DNA from 2 places in the Arthrobacter sp. Cza30 genome. Region 1 is predicted to be linked to the other one. Evidence: riboswitches for the same ligand, from Rfam matches in the RefSeq annotation. Region 1 holds a riboswitch; the other holds the start of a gene.
What was found. Region 1 has a riboswitch for guanidine ahead of AC5RVZ_RS27375 (DMT family transporter). Riboswitches for the same ligand answer to the same signal wherever they lie in the genome.

Region 1 (7,094 bases):
ATGATGGCGCCGGGGATGTCCACGTCGATGCGCTGGTCGGCCGGCAGCGCCAGCTGCGACTTCACCTGGTCCCGCACGACGCCGACGACGATCTGCCTCGCCAGCGCGTCGGCGGCGAACCAGGCTCCGACGGCGATGACCGCGACGATCGCGAACGCCACGAGCCAGGGCCGCAGTCGCCGTCGGCGCCGGTCCGCCTGCTTCTCGTGGGCGAACAGCGAGGCCGCCGGCGTCCGGTCCCCCGACATGGCGGCTACATCCGCTCCGGTGCGCCCACGCCCAGCAGCGTCAGCCCGTTGCGCAGCACCTGCCCGGTGGCGTCGTTCAGCCACAGACGCGTCCGGTGCACGGGCTGGACCGGCTCGTCGCCCAGCGGGATGACACGGCAGTTGTCGTACCAGCGGTGGTAGAGACCGGCCAGCTCCTCCAGATACCGGGCCACCCGGTGGGGCTCGCGCAGCTCGGCGGCGAAGGCCACGATCCGCGGGAACTCCTGCAGGGCGCCCAGCAGCGCCGACTCCGTCTCGTGGGTGAGCAGCTCCGGCGCGAATTCGGACCGATCCACGCCCGACGCCCCGGCGTTGCGCGCGACGTTGTGCGTGCGGGCGTGGGCGTACTGCACGTAGAAGACGGGATTGTCGTTGGTGCGCTTGCGCAGGATCTCGGGGTCGAGGGTCAGCGGCGAGTCGGCGGGGTAGCGTGCCAGCGAGTAACGCAGCGCATCCGTGCCGAGCCACTCCCGCAGGTCGTCCAGCTCGATGATGTTGCCGGCGCGCTTGCTCAGACGCGCGCCGTTGATGGACACGAGCTGGCCGATGAGCACCTCGATGTCCTTGTCCGGATCGTCCCCGGCGGCGCCGGCGAGCGCCTTGAGCCGATGCACGTAGCCGTGATGATCGGCGCCGAGCAGGTAGATCTTGTGCGCGAAGCCCCGGTCTCCCTTGTTCAGGTAGTACGCGGCATCCGCGGCGAAGTAGGTGTACTCGCCGTTGGAGCGGCGGATCACCCTGTCCTTGTCGTCGCCGAAATCGGTGGTGCGCACCCACACCGCGCCGTCCTGGTCGAACACGTGGCCCTGCTCGCGGAGCCGGTCGACCGCCTCGTCGACGAGGCTGGGGCCGCCGTCCTCGGGCTTGGCGTGCAGGGTGCGCTCCGAGAACCAGACATCGAAGTGCACGTTGAACTTCTCGAGAGAGGCCTGCAGCTCGCCGAGCTGGAACTCGTACGCGAGGTCGCGCGCCATGGCGATCTGGTCCTCGTCGCTGAGCTCGAGCAGGTCCGGACGAGCGGCGAGCACGCGGCGTGCGAGCTCTTCGATGTAGGCGCCCGCGTATCCGTCCTCGGGCGTGGGCTCACCCTTGGCGGCGGCGAGCACGGAGCGTCCGAATCGCTCCATCTGCGCACCGGCGTCGTTGATGTAGAACTCCCGCACGAGCGTCGCGCCGCTGGCCAGCAGCAGCCGCGCGATCGAGTCGCCCAGCGCCGCCCACCGTGTGTGGCCGATGTGCAGCGGACCGGTGGGGTTCGCACTGACGAACTCCAGGTTGATGGTGTTGCCCCGCTGCGAGTCGTTGGTGCCGAACGCGGCGCCGGCGTCGACGATCGTCTTCGCCAGCGCGCCCGCCGCGGCGGCATCCAGGCGGATGTTGATGAAGCCCGGCCCCGCGACCTCCACGTCCGCGATGCCCTCCACCTGCGCGAGACCCTCGGCGATCTCGGCGGCGAACTCCCGCGGGTTGACGCCGACGGCCTTCGCGAGCTTCAGCGCGGCGTTGGACGCCCAGTCGCCGTGCTCCCGGTTCTTCGGACGCTCGAGCGGCAGGTCACCCGCCGTCAGGCCGTCGGCTGCGCCCGGACGTCGGGCCTCGGCGAGCGGGGCGACGACGGCGAGCAGAGCGGCGGAGAGAGCGTCGGGATTCATAGCCGGACCAGTCTAGTTGGGCGGCCACGGTCCCGAATCGGCCCGCGAGCGACCTCGCTGTCCACCGGCGGACGGGCGCACGCCGATTCATGACTTACCCTCTATCCATGCACGCGCCCGGCCGCTTCCGCGCACGGCGGCTGTGGCTTCCCCTGCTGGGCGCCGCGCTCGCCGTGGTGGCGCTGTGCGCCGTCGCGCTGGCCAGGCCGTGGGCCGCCCCGCCCGTGGCCCCCGCCGTCGCCGCCGACCAGGCATCCGTCGCCGTCGCTCCCGCCCCGCTGACCCTGCCCGATCGGCCGCGCGTGCTCGTCTTCGGCGATTCGTGGGTCTATGGCTCGGCCGCCATCGAACCGACCCTCGGTTTCGCGTACCGGCTCGCCGACGAACTCGGCTGGCAGACGACCGTGGACGGCGTGCGCGGCAGCGGTTACCTCAAGCCCGGCATCGACGGCCCTGCGTACGGCGAGCGCATCGCCGCGCTGGATCGGGCGATCGACCCCGACCTCATCATCGTCGAGGGCTCCATCAACGACCGCAGGCTGCACCCCACCGGGTACCGGGAGGCCGTCAACGCCGCGTGGGATGCCCTCGCCGCGCGCTTCCCCGGCGCGACGGTGGTGATCCTCGGCCCTGCGCCGCAGGTGCTGCCGGTCGAGAAGGCGACGCGAGCCATCGACGCGGACCTGCGGGAGCTCGCAGCGTCGCGCGGATGGTGGTACATCTCCCCCATCGCGGAGGAGTGGATCACCCCGGACAACTACCTCGACGTCATCGACACCGGCGAGATCGGACGCGATCACCCGTCCACGGAAGGGCACGCGTACCTCGCGCAGCGCGTGGCGGAGGCCATCGAGGCGATGACGGAGCAGACGGAGGTCGTCGCCGACGCCCCGCAGGACCCGCAGGCGATCGCGCCCTGACAGGGCCTCCCATCCCGGGGTGGTAGTCTCGATCGGCACGCCTCCGTAGCTCAGGGGATAGAGCGTTGGTTTCCGGTACCAAAGGTCGCAGGTTCGATTCCTGTCGGGGGCGCAAACGGGATGAGTCGGCCTAGCGGTCGACTCATCCCCTCTCTTCATCCGGGCTTCCTCCTCGTCCCCGATCTCCATCCGGTGCGCGCGCCTTTCCCCGACGGCGACGCCGTTGTCAACCCGTTCACCATTCCCGGCCCTGGCGCGAGGATGAGAGCACGGCGCACGCCGCCGTGCTCGCGAGAGGAGAACGTGGTGGACTTCACGCCTGAGGAGGCCGGAGAACGGCCCGGCGAGGCTGCTGTCTTCTGGTCCTGGATCGCCCTGCTGGGCATCGGTCTGGCGTACATGATCGCCGTCCCGCTGATGGGGCGGTGAGCGCATGCGGACCATCCGCGACAACGCGCTCAGCCTGCTGTTCCTGGGCCTGTTCGCCCTCACCCTGATCGCGCAGTCGGTGGCCGGCTGGATGGAGGACAACGAGAAGCTCCAGCAGCACGGCATGCCGCCGGAGAGCTACCTCGGGTTCGTCACCTCCTCGGAGTTCGTCGTCGACGTTGCCGAGAACTGGCAGTCGGAGTTCCTTCAGTTTCTCGTGTTCATCGCCGCGACGATCTGGCTCGTGCAGCGGGGCTCCCCCGAGTCGAAGAAGCCCGGCGACGAGGGTCCCGACAGCGACGAGGAGCAGCTGGTCGGCGAGCACGCCCGCGACGATTCGCCGGAGTGGGCGAAGGCACGAGGCATCCGCCAGGTGCTCTTCTCCAACTCGCTGCTGATCGTGATGGGCGCGGTGTTCCTGCTGTCGTGGCTCGCGCAGTCCCTGGCGGGCACCGTCGTGATGAACTCCGAGAACGCCGAGCACGGCCAGCCGCCGGTCACCTGGCTGGAGTACCTGACGCTGCCGGACTTCTGGAGCCGGACGTTCCAGAACTGGCAGTCCGAGTTCCTCGCCGTCGGGGCGATGATCGCGCTGTCGATCTTCCTTCGACAGCGCGGCTCCAGCGAGTCCAAGCCCGTCGGCGCTCCGCACCACGAGACCGCCGGCTCCAGCGAGTGAGCAAGCCAGAGGTGGACGATGGGGAAACTGATCTACGAGGGCACCGTCAAGGTGGACTTCGACGACCGGACGCTGGCGCACCTGCAGCTGGTCATCGGCACGAAGCTGCGACGCGGCGAGCCGTTCCACTTCACGTGGAAGGACGACGCCAGCATCGGCGACGGACGGACGACCGTGTGGATCCATCCACGGTGCTCGCTCGTGTACAAGTTCTACGGCAGCCGGACGCCGCGGCTCAATCCCGCCTGGATCGACGCTCTGGCCTACACCGCCAATTCTCCCGCCGGCCTGTACCTGGTCCCCGAACCCGCCCAGCCCGCTCACGCGGAGATGGTCGACGAACGCGACATCGTCTCGTGACGGCCGGGACGAGAGGGGCGTGCGACAGCGGCGTGCGACGGGACCGGCTCCGGAACGCCGGCAGGCACAGCGACGGAGACGGGCGATGACCGATGCGGTGGAACGGGTGGCCGAGGCCGCCCGAGGGAACGGGGTGCGGGTGGCGCTCGCGGAGTCTCTGACCAGCGGCCTGCTCGCCAGCACCGTCGGCAAGGGCGCACGCGCCGAGGAGTGGTTCGCCGGCGGCGTCGTGGCGTATCAGACGCGCACCAAGGAGGCGGTGCTCGGCACGACACCCGGGCTCGACCCCGTCTCCGGCGAATGCGCTGAGCAGCTCGCCATGGGCGTCCTGGCCCTCATGGATGCCGACATCGCGGTCTCGACGACCGGCGTCGGTGGCCCCGACGACGAGGACGGCCACCCCGCGGGGACGGTCTTCGTCGGCTGGGCCACGCGCTCGGGCGCCGGGCACCGCGAACTGGCGCTCAGCGGCGGACCCGAGGACGTCCTCGCCGCGACGATCGATACGGCTGTCGCCGTCCTGGAATCGCTGCTCCAACGCGTGACCGCGGCGTAGCCGGCCGCCCACGCGGCTGCGCCCGCTATTCGGCGCTGACGGCTTTGAGCCCGATCACACACCCGACGAGCCCGAGGATCAGGAGCAGCCGGACGATCGAGAACGGCTCTTCGCCGGTGATCATCGCATACGCGACGGTGAGCGCGGCCCCGATGCCGACCCACACCGCGTAGGCGGTGCCGGTCGAGATGTCCCGCATGGCCCACGCCAGGCCGCCCATGCTCGCCGCGAGGGCGACGCCGAAGACCACGCTCGGCCACAGCTTGGTGAAGCCTTCCGACTTGCCCAGCGCGCTCGCCCAGACCGCCTCGAGCACGCCGGAGAGGATGAGGATGACCCACGACACGACTGTTCCTCCTGGCCAGTCTTGTCGCTCACCGGGTACTGAACCCTCGTCCGGGATCCGGTCGGGATCCGCGCGCCAGCCTAACCGGTCGGACTGGGCACCTCCTGGGCAGGCGGTCGCCTCACACCAGGAACAGGCCGTCGAGCACGCCGGGGTTGTGGGCGTGGACGAGGACGAGGAACACGACGGCGTCGAACAGCAGATGCACCGTCACCACGTACGCCAGCGACCGCGTCCTCTTGAAGATGAAGCCCTGCAGCAGCGCGAACGGGATGGTGAGGAACGGCCCCCACGCCTGGTACCCCAGCTCCCACAGGAAGGAGACGAACACGATCGACTGCAACAGGTTCGCCTGCCAGTCGGGGAAGTGACGACGCAGCAGGGCGAAGCACGTGCAGATGAAGAACAGCTCGTCCCAGATGCCGACGGCGCCGACGCCGACGAACAGCCGCGCGATGAGGTCCGGGGTCTCCACGACCGGCCAGTTCTGATACACGCCGGAGGTGATGAAGTAGAACGGCAGGATCAGCCACCCCAGCAGCAGGACGACGACCAGCCACACCCATTGGAACGTCGACCAGCGCCCGCCGCCGCGCCAGGGGAACCGGATGGCGTGATCGCGGTACAGCCATCGCGAGATCGCATACGGCACCGCCACGGCGCCTCCCAGCGCGAGGGCGAACCGCAGCATCGCGAGGTTGTCGAGCTCGGCCTTGAGCGGGATGGCGCTCACGATGAGCAGGCCCACCGCGATGAGCGACAGGTCGCGCACGAGCGACGGCGCTCTCGCGCCCTCGGGCGCGAGAGCTCGCGCCGAGACATCCGTGCGCTCCGTCGCGAACGCGAGGGCGACACCGGCCGCCAGCAGCGCCCACCCCAGCCACGGGATCCGCACGACGAAGAACGCCGGGGCCGCGAGGCAGACCAGCAGCGCCGGCGCGAGACCCCAGGACCACGTCGGCCGGGTGGTCGTCGGAGCGAGAGCAGGGTGGGCAGGCATCAGCGCGGTCCGGCTCTCACGCCCGGCCGAGCCGGTGATAGGACAGGTCGCGGATCTCGCGCCCGTGGCGCGTGCCCTTGCGCTCGAAGGCCGTCAGCACGCGTCCATCGAAGCGCGGCGCCCACTCCCCGTCGAATGCGGGCGCGAAGTCGAGCGCCGCTTCCATGACCTCGCGCATCTGCACCGCGTACTCCTCCCAGTCCGTCGCCAGCCGCAGCGTCCCGCCGTCGCGCAGGGCGCGGGCGGCGATGCCAGCGAACCCGGACGTGACCAGGCGCCGCTTGGTGTGCTTCTTCTTGTGCCACGGGTCGGGGAAGAACACCCACAGCTCGTCGACGGATGCCTCGGGCAGCAGGTGCTGCAGAACCTCGGGCGCGTTCGCCTCGACCAGGCGCAGGTTGCGAGCCCCCGCCCGGTCGGCGTCGAGCATGGTGCGGGCGAGCCCCGCCTTGAAGACCTCGATCGCGAGGAAGTTCTTCTCGGGGTGCGAGGCCGCCGCGTGCACGATCGCGTGCCCCTGACCGGAGCCGATCTCGACGACGAGCGGCGCGCTGCGCCCCCACACCGCGGCGGGCTCGATCGCGGTTCCGGGCAGGACGCTGGTCGCCGCGGCGTCGCGGACGACGTCGACGACGTATTGCGGGGCGAGCTCGGCCCATGCCCGCTCCTGCGCCTCCGACATCCGGCCGCTGCGGCGCACGAACGACACCGGCCGGTCGCGGAAGGTGCGGGTCTGGGAGGTCTCGCTCACCCGTCCAGGCTACCGACGCGGGCGCGCATCGCGGGCTGCCGGTGCCTCATGCGCCGCCGGTGCTCACGCGGTGACGAAGTCGATGAGCTCCTCGACGCGGCCGAGGAACGCCGGCTCGAGGTCGCGGTAACT
Region 2 (7,094 bases), on a different contig from region 1:
TATTAATAAAACCAGGCAGGGCGAGTAGGAAAGTGGTTTCGCTTGGCTGATCGCAGGTTGTTGGAATTCCCGGGAAGGCGCTGCGGGAAAGCTGCGACAGGAATTGTCTATACGGCTAGGGGCGGTGCCGTTCCCCAGAGACGTCGCGGGGTGAGCGTGCGTCTGCGTTCTTGAGGGCCTCAAGGAACTGCAGCCGCTCATCATCATCGATGACCAACTCTGCATGCGTTTCGCGGGGAGGGGCGATGAGTCGTGGGCCCGTGTAGGTGGCGCCGAGGTATATATCATTAGGAGTCTCTCCGGGCTCCGCCATCGGTTGAGAGATGCTCTTTCTGCCCCCAAGCGCAAGCCTGGCTACAAGTACCACCACGGCGATGAGCATCAAACCCTCGATGGCATATCCTCCCCATTCCGGATATCCAAAGAAGAACAATCCGGCACTGACCAGGATCATGCCGATGACTAAGGCAACGCGATGTTGAATGTTCTACGCATTGCCCTCTTCCGGTTTCGGCCTTGCAGCGCCCAGACTTTCTGATCAGGGTATCCCGAAAGGGCGTATCATTCGATAATTTAGGAGTGGCCGTCCGTTCAATGTGCCAAGGAGTCTACAGCCTGCACCGTAAACGCAGTGAAAGGGGCCAGCAGTTCATGAGAAAAATTCCCGTTGCGGTAGCCTTCGCATCCGGCAGCTCCATGATGTTCCTTGGACTGGTGTTGGCCTTGTTTACCTGGATTGGTTTCGGGGGAATCAGTGAGGCCGATCAAGGACTGCCTCCTTCCCCTCTCAGGATCGGTTTCGTTCTGGTTTTCCTCGGGCTAGGCGCGCTCGGCTTCCTGGTTGCCTTGATATCGGGCCTTCAAGCTGCGTGGCACCTGGCGCAACGGCGAGCCGGATAGCCCCCTGCCGCGCAGGATCTCCCGCTGGGCACGGCACGCCGTTCTCAACCCGGAGGGTCCTGGCCGACGAGCCCATCCACCGACTCCCGAATGAGGTCGGCATGGCCGTTATGGCGGGCGTACTCCTCGATCATGTTGAGCAGGATGTAGCGCAGATTCGGTAGTTCAACGTCGGGGTCGGAGACGACTTTGCCCGGTCGTCCCATGCCGCCGTCCCTCAGCGCCTCGGCGAACAAGGCACGGGAGCGCGCCACGGCGTCGGACCACTGCCCATACAGCTGCTCGGGGGAGTCATCGTGGGCGGAACGCCAGTCCCAGTCGGGGTCGCTGTCCCAGTCCACGGCGTTCCACGGTGGGAGTTGGGCTCGGCCATTCAGCCACTCGGTGGACATGTCGTCCTCGAAGCGGGCCAGGTGCTTGAGCATGCCGCCCAGCGTCATCGATGACGGGTTGAGCTTCTGTTGCAGGCCGGACGCGTCCAGCCCGCCGGTCTTCCACGCGAAGGTTGCGCGCTGCCGCTCCAGAAAGCCCAGCAGGGTCGCCGTCTCGTCGCCGGCGATCGGCGGCTCGGGATTGCCCTGGTGATAGATCTCCTCGTTCACCGGCTGCCTCCTCCTCTTCCTTTAGAGTGACCGGGTCAATAGAGAGCCCTTCGCGGCAGCCAGGTCTTCGACCGCACCGCCCACGTTCTCGCGCCGTTGCACCCGCTTGCGCACGACGGTAGCAATGCGGCTCCCCAGGTTCGATGCTTGTAGGGGATTGGTGCGCAGGAAAGTGCAAAACAATCGGGAGGGCCGTCAACGACCGAGGCCGGGCCCCTGGCTGGTGAGGTTGGCCACCAAAGCTGCGCACCGGCGTCGTGCTTTGCTATTTTCTAGTTCAAGACCTGTTTCCTGAGGTCTCCGGACGACGGTTCAGTACCCGGTGTGCGACAAGACTGGCCAAAGGAATCATTCATGGAATGGCTGATACTTGTTTTGTCCGGTGTGTTGGAAGCCGTGTGGGCCACCGCCCTGGGCGCATCGAAGAACTTCCGCCGGCTCTGGCCTACCCTCATTTTCGTGGTATCCATGGTCCTGAGCATGGTTGGTTTGGCCTACGCCATGACGGCCATACCGGTGGGGACCGCCTACGCGGTATGGGTCGGCATCGGTGCGGTGTTGACCGCGGCCGTGGCCATGATCACCGGCGCCGAGAAAGCGACGCTGATACGCGTACTCCTCCTGCTGGGCATCATCGGCTGTGTCGTCGGCCTCAAGGCGATCGGTTAGGGGGCTGCCATGCATTGGACTGTTTTGCTGATCAGTGCCGTCCTGGAAGCTGTGTGGGCAACAGCCCTGGGGATGTCGGACGGACTAAGCCGCACGGGGCCCGCCGTGGTGTTCTTCGTGGCACTGACCCTCAGCATGTTTGGCCTGGGCTATGCCATGCGCGGCATCCCCATTGGCACGGCGTATGCGGTATGGACCGGCGCGGGGGCGGCATTGACCGTCGGCTACGCCATGCTGTTCGGTGGAGAACCTGCGAGCGTGCTCAAACTGCTCTTCGTTGCCGGGATCATCGGCTGCGTGATCGGGCTGAAGCTTGCCGACACGGGAGACGGAAAGAAGGCATGAAAAAGCGCCGGCGGGTAGTGGAGAGGTTGGGGGAGTTACTCCAATACCCACCGGCGCTTGGACCGGGCACGTCCGGCCCCTCTTTCACTCGCACCGTGATGAGGTGTCTATGACACTACGAGGGGGTTCTGGGCACAGCCCCGGCAGCAGCTGGGAGGAACCTGAGTCCCGCGCGGACGGGCTGCCCACGGGCCTTGATTAGACTGGGAAAACCGTCCACCGCAGCCGCCTGGCGGCCGCAACCGTCCCCGCCAAGATAACCCGAAGACAGTCAAGGAGCGCACATGACCGACCACCGCCATGGAGAGTACAAGGTCCAGGGCGGCAAGCTCGTGGTCGTGGACTTCGAGGTGGCGGACGGACAGATTATCCGGCCGTCCGTCAGCGGCGACTTCTTTTTGGAACCGGATGAAGCACTGGCGGACATCAACGCCGCGCTTGACGGGATGAGCATCGAAAGCACCCACGGCCACTATGCCGGCGCGATTAACGCTGCGTTGCGGCCGGACGCGCAAATGTTCGGCTTCTCGGCCGATGCGGTTGCCGTAGCCGTGCGCCGCGCCCTCAACAAGGCCACCGGTTGGCTTGATCATCACTGGCAGGTTATTCCGCCCACCCCGCTGCCGACGCACCTGCACGTAGCGATGGACGAGGTCCTGACCCGTCAGGTGGGGGCCGGGAAGCGGCCGCCGACGCTGAGGTTCTGGGAGTGGGAGGCACCGTCGGTGGTGATCGGCAGCTTCCAGTCGGTACGCAACGAAGTGGACCCGGACGGGGTGGAACGCCACGGCATCACGGTGGTGCGCCGGATCAGCGGCGGCGGCGCGATGTTCATGGAACAAGGCAACGCGATCACCTATTCGCTGTACCTGCCGCAGACCCTGGTGGACGGGCAGAGCTTCGAGGCGTCCTACGCGTACCTCGACGCCTGGGTCATGGCGTCACTCGAGAAGGTCGGCATCAAGGCGTTCTACCAGCCGCTCAACGACATCGCCACGCCGGAGGGCAAGATCGGCGGCGCGGCGCAGAAGCGGCTGGCCAATGGCGGGATGCTGCACCACGTGACCATGTCCTACGACATCGACGCGGACAAGATGACCGACGTCCTTCGGATCGGCAAGGAAAAGATCTCCGACAAGGGCATCTCCAGCGCCAAGAAGCGGGTGGACCCGCTGCGCCGGCAGACCGGCCTGACCCGCGAGGAAATCATCGAGGTGATGATCCGGACCTTCAAGGACCGCTATGCGGCCGAGGACAGCGGTTTCTCCGAGGAAGAGCTGGCCATGGCCCGGGAACTCGTGGAGACCAAGTTCGGCACTGAAGAATGGCTGCACCGCGTACCGTAGGGTGAGCGGCGGGAGCCGCGCGGCCGGGCTACCGGTCCGTGCTTCTGACCAGACGGGCGTGTGCCGCGGCAGGCGAAGCGGCGAATTCGACACACTCATAGCCGAGAGCGGCGGCGTCCAGGTCGTCGAACACGCGCTCGCCGGAGCCCAGCAGAACGGGCACCATGGCCAGGTGCAGTTCGTCCACGAGCCGCGCCCGCAGGTATTGCCGGACGGCGGATGCGCCGCCGCCGAGCCGGACGTCCTGCCCGGCGGCGGCTTTGAAGGCCTGCCGCAGGGCGGACTCGATCCCGTCGTCGACGAAGTGGAAGACGGTCCCGCCGGCCATGGTGATGGGCGGCCGCGGGTAGTTCGTCAGCACGAAGACCGGATGATGGAACGGCGGGTCTTCGCCCCACCAGCCCCGCCACTCGTCGGCGGGCCACTCCCCGCGCACCGGCCCGAACATGTTCCGGCCCATGATGGTGGCCCCGATGCCCTCCTGCCCGGCCTCGACGAAGTCGTTGTCCACCCCGGTGGAACCCCCGCCCTCGCCGCCCATGCGCTTGCCGGCCGCGGTCCGGAACACCCACTCGTGCAGCTGTTCGCCGCCCACTCCCAACGGGTCCTCCACGCTCTGGCGCGGGCCGGCCGCATAGCCGTCGAGCGAGACGGAAAAATTGTGCACTCGCAGTCTCGGCACGATTCCTCCTGCTCCTGAACCCCGGCGTCCTGGGGTCCGGGCCCCTGGAAGACGACAGCCTATTCCACGGAGGCGGCGCAGGGAACCGTACGGCGGCTCCCTGCCCGCCAACGGCCGCCGATGCACCTGCAGCCGCTCGCCCGCCGTCGTCCGTCGTCGTCCGCTCGGCCGCTGGGTGCGCTCAGCCCCGGGAGCCGGCCTGCTGCGCGCGGAGTGCCCGGAGCAGATGGTCGCGCTGTTCAATGACGATGCGGCGAAGCGCGGCCGGCGCCTCCGCGTGGCTGTCGAGCCAGTCATCGGTGCGTACGACGACGGGGTGTTCAGCAGGTGCCTGTCCGGAGACCAGGTCCTGGGCGATGGGGTAGAGCCCCCGAACCAGCCTGCCCGCTATCTCGATGCTCTTCACCGACCAGATCCGATCGAGTTCCTCGAAGTACGGTTCCACATACCCGGCGTGAAGCTCACGCGGGCCCTGGCAGAAACCATCGATGGTGGCGTCCAGCAGCTCGTTGGACAGCGAATCGGTATGCACTGCGGTGTGCCAGGCCTCGGCCTTCACCTCCGGAGCGGGCCGCGCCGTCATGGCGGCCAGATGGCCGGCACGCGCCGCCGCGTTGCGGTCGGCTTCCAGGGCCGCATCCAGCTCCGCCGCCGAAGCGTGGCCGGTGGCCGCGAGTGCCTGCCAGAAACGCCAGCGCAGGTCCGTGTCCAGCTTCAGCCCCTCCAGCACGGTGGTCTTGTCCAGCAGGCCGCGCAGGAACCGCGCCTGGCCGTCATCCGCGCGGCCGACCGCCGCCAGTGACCGGGCCCAGGTCAGCTGCCGGTCGCTGCCCGGCTCCGCCGCTTCCACCTCCCGGCGCGCGGCGGCCAGGAAGGCTTCCCGCAGGCCCGTCCGGAGGCCCGCCGGTGCGTAGCGGTCCATCGCGGCCTTGGCGCAGTCCAGGACCACCTGCAGCACGCTGTTCTCGGTTTCCGCCGGGGCGAAGCGCTGCACCGCCTCCACGTAGTCGGCGGCGGGGAGGCGCCCGTCGCGGGCCATGTCCCAGAGGCTCGACCAGCACAGGGCGCGGGCCAGCGGATCGGTGACCATGTCCAAGGCCGAGAGCACCGTTTTCAGGGAGCGGGCGTCGAAGACGACCTTGGCGTAGCTCAAGTCCTCATCGTTGAGCAGCAGCAGGGCGGGAAGGTCCCGGCCCGCCAGTTCCGGAACCTCGGTCCGCGGGCCCGCCACGTCCAGCTCCAGCTGGTCCGTGCGGATTAGCCGGCCGGTGGCATCCGGGTTGTACAGGCCCAGCCGCAACCGGTGCGTCCGGAAGGACGGCTCGTGCGTCACCGGATCCACCGCCTCCTGGACGATGCCCGCGGAGGCGATCGCACCGCCGTCGTACTCGAGGTCCACGCCCAGCGTGGAGATGCCGGCGGTCTGCAGCCACTGCCGGGCCCACTGCTCCATGTCCCGGCCGGAAGCCGCGCTGAGGGCGGTGAGGAAATCGGCCAGCGAGGTGTTGCCGTAGGCATGTTCACGGAAATACCGGCGCGAGGCACCGACGAAGGAGTCGAAACCGGCATAGGCCACCAGCTGTTTGAGCACCGAGGCGCCCTTGGCATACGTGATGCCGTCGAAGTTCTGCTTGGCCGCTTCCAGGTCCGGGATGTCGGCGACGATGGGGTGGGTGGTGGGCAGCTGGTCCTGCACGTACGCCCACCCCTTGCGCCGGTTGGCGAAGGTGATCCAGGCGTTGGTCCATTGCGTGGCCTCGGCGGACGCCAAGGACCCCATGTAGTCGGCGAACGATTCCTTCAGCCAGAGGTCGTCCCACCATTTCATGGTGACCAGGTCGCCGAACCACATGTGCGCCATCTCGTGCAGGATGGTGTTGGCGCGGGCCTGGTACTGGGCGTCGGTGGCCCGGGAAGAGAACACGTAGGCCTCGGTGAAGGTAACCAGTCCTGGGTTCTCCATGGCGCCCAGGTTGTATTCGGGCACGAACGCCTGCTCGTACTTGCCGAACGGGTAGGGGTAGTCGAAGAGTTCGTGGAAGAAGTCCAGGCCGGCCTTGGTGACGGCGAAGATCTGCTCCGGATCGAAGGAATCGGCCAGCGAGGCGCGGCAGTAGGCGCCAAGCGGCACACTGAGTTGTCCTCCGTCGGGCAGGGTGCCCTGCCAGTTGTCCCTTACCGCGTGGTAGGGCCCGGCCAGGACGGTGGTGATGTAGGTGGAGATGCGCGGCGTCGGCTCGAAGCGGCGGACGGAGTAGCCGGGCGTGGAGCCCATTGGCTCGGTCACGGCAACCGCGGCGTTCGAGGCCACCAGCCAGTGGTCGGGGGCGGCAACGTGGAAGCTGAAGCTGGCCTTCAGGTCCGGCTGCTCGAAGTTGGCGAAGACGCGGCGCGCGTCGGCCGGTTCGTACTGCGTGTAGAGGTACGTTCGCGCGTCCACCGGATCGACGAACCGGTGGAGCCCTTCGCCGCTGCTGCTGTACAGCGCGGTGCCCGTGATCGTGGCCTGGTTCTCGGCCTCGAGGCCGGGCAGCGTGATCCGGGAACCGT

Region 2: another riboswitch for guanidine. It lies ahead of AC5RVZ_RS22090 (DMT family transporter); the one in region 1 lies ahead of AC5RVZ_RS27375 (DMT family transporter).

What each region holds. Positions count from the first base shown of each region.
Region 1 covers NZ_JBNHGA010000009.1:171,286-178,379, forward strand. Annotated here, with positions in the region: gene AC5RVZ_RS27335 (LmeA family phospholipid-binding protein) at 1-248, opposite strand, end outside; gene AC5RVZ_RS27340 (arginine--tRNA ligase) at 254-1,921, opposite strand; gene AC5RVZ_RS27345 (SGNH/GDSL hydrolase family protein) at 2,029-2,841, shown strand; tRNA gene AC5RVZ_RS27350 (tRNA-Arg) at 2,881-2,953, shown strand; gene AC5RVZ_RS27355 (hypothetical protein) at 3,148-3,270, shown strand; gene AC5RVZ_RS27360 (DUF6766 family protein) at 3,275-3,949, shown strand; gene AC5RVZ_RS27365 (DUF7882 family protein) at 3,968-4,309, shown strand; gene AC5RVZ_RS27370 (CinA family protein) at 4,395-4,865, shown strand; gene AC5RVZ_RS27375 (DMT family transporter) at 4,891-5,211, opposite strand; guanidine-III (ykkC-III) riboswitch at 5,222-5,285, opposite strand; gene AC5RVZ_RS27380 (CPBP family intramembrane glutamic endopeptidase) at 5,333-6,211, opposite strand; gene trmB (tRNA (guanosine(46)-N7)-methyltransferase TrmB) at 6,228-6,893, opposite strand; gene AC5RVZ_RS27390 (DUF3097 family protein) at 7,026-7,094, opposite strand, start outside.
Region 2 covers NZ_JBNHGA010000006.1:302,522-309,615, forward strand. Annotated here, with positions in the region: gene AC5RVZ_RS22075 (hypothetical protein) at 116-454, opposite strand; gene AC5RVZ_RS22080 (hypothetical protein) at 592-768, opposite strand; gene AC5RVZ_RS22085 (mycothiol transferase) at 945-1,502, opposite strand; guanidine-III (ykkC-III) riboswitch at 1,779-1,846, shown strand; gene AC5RVZ_RS22090 (DMT family transporter) at 1,857-2,171, shown strand; gene AC5RVZ_RS22095 (DMT family transporter) at 2,181-2,516, shown strand; gene lplAB (lipoate-protein ligase LplAB) at 2,801-3,862, shown strand; gene AC5RVZ_RS22105 (dihydrofolate reductase family protein) at 3,891-4,544, opposite strand; gene pepN (aminopeptidase N) at 4,726-7,094, opposite strand, start outside.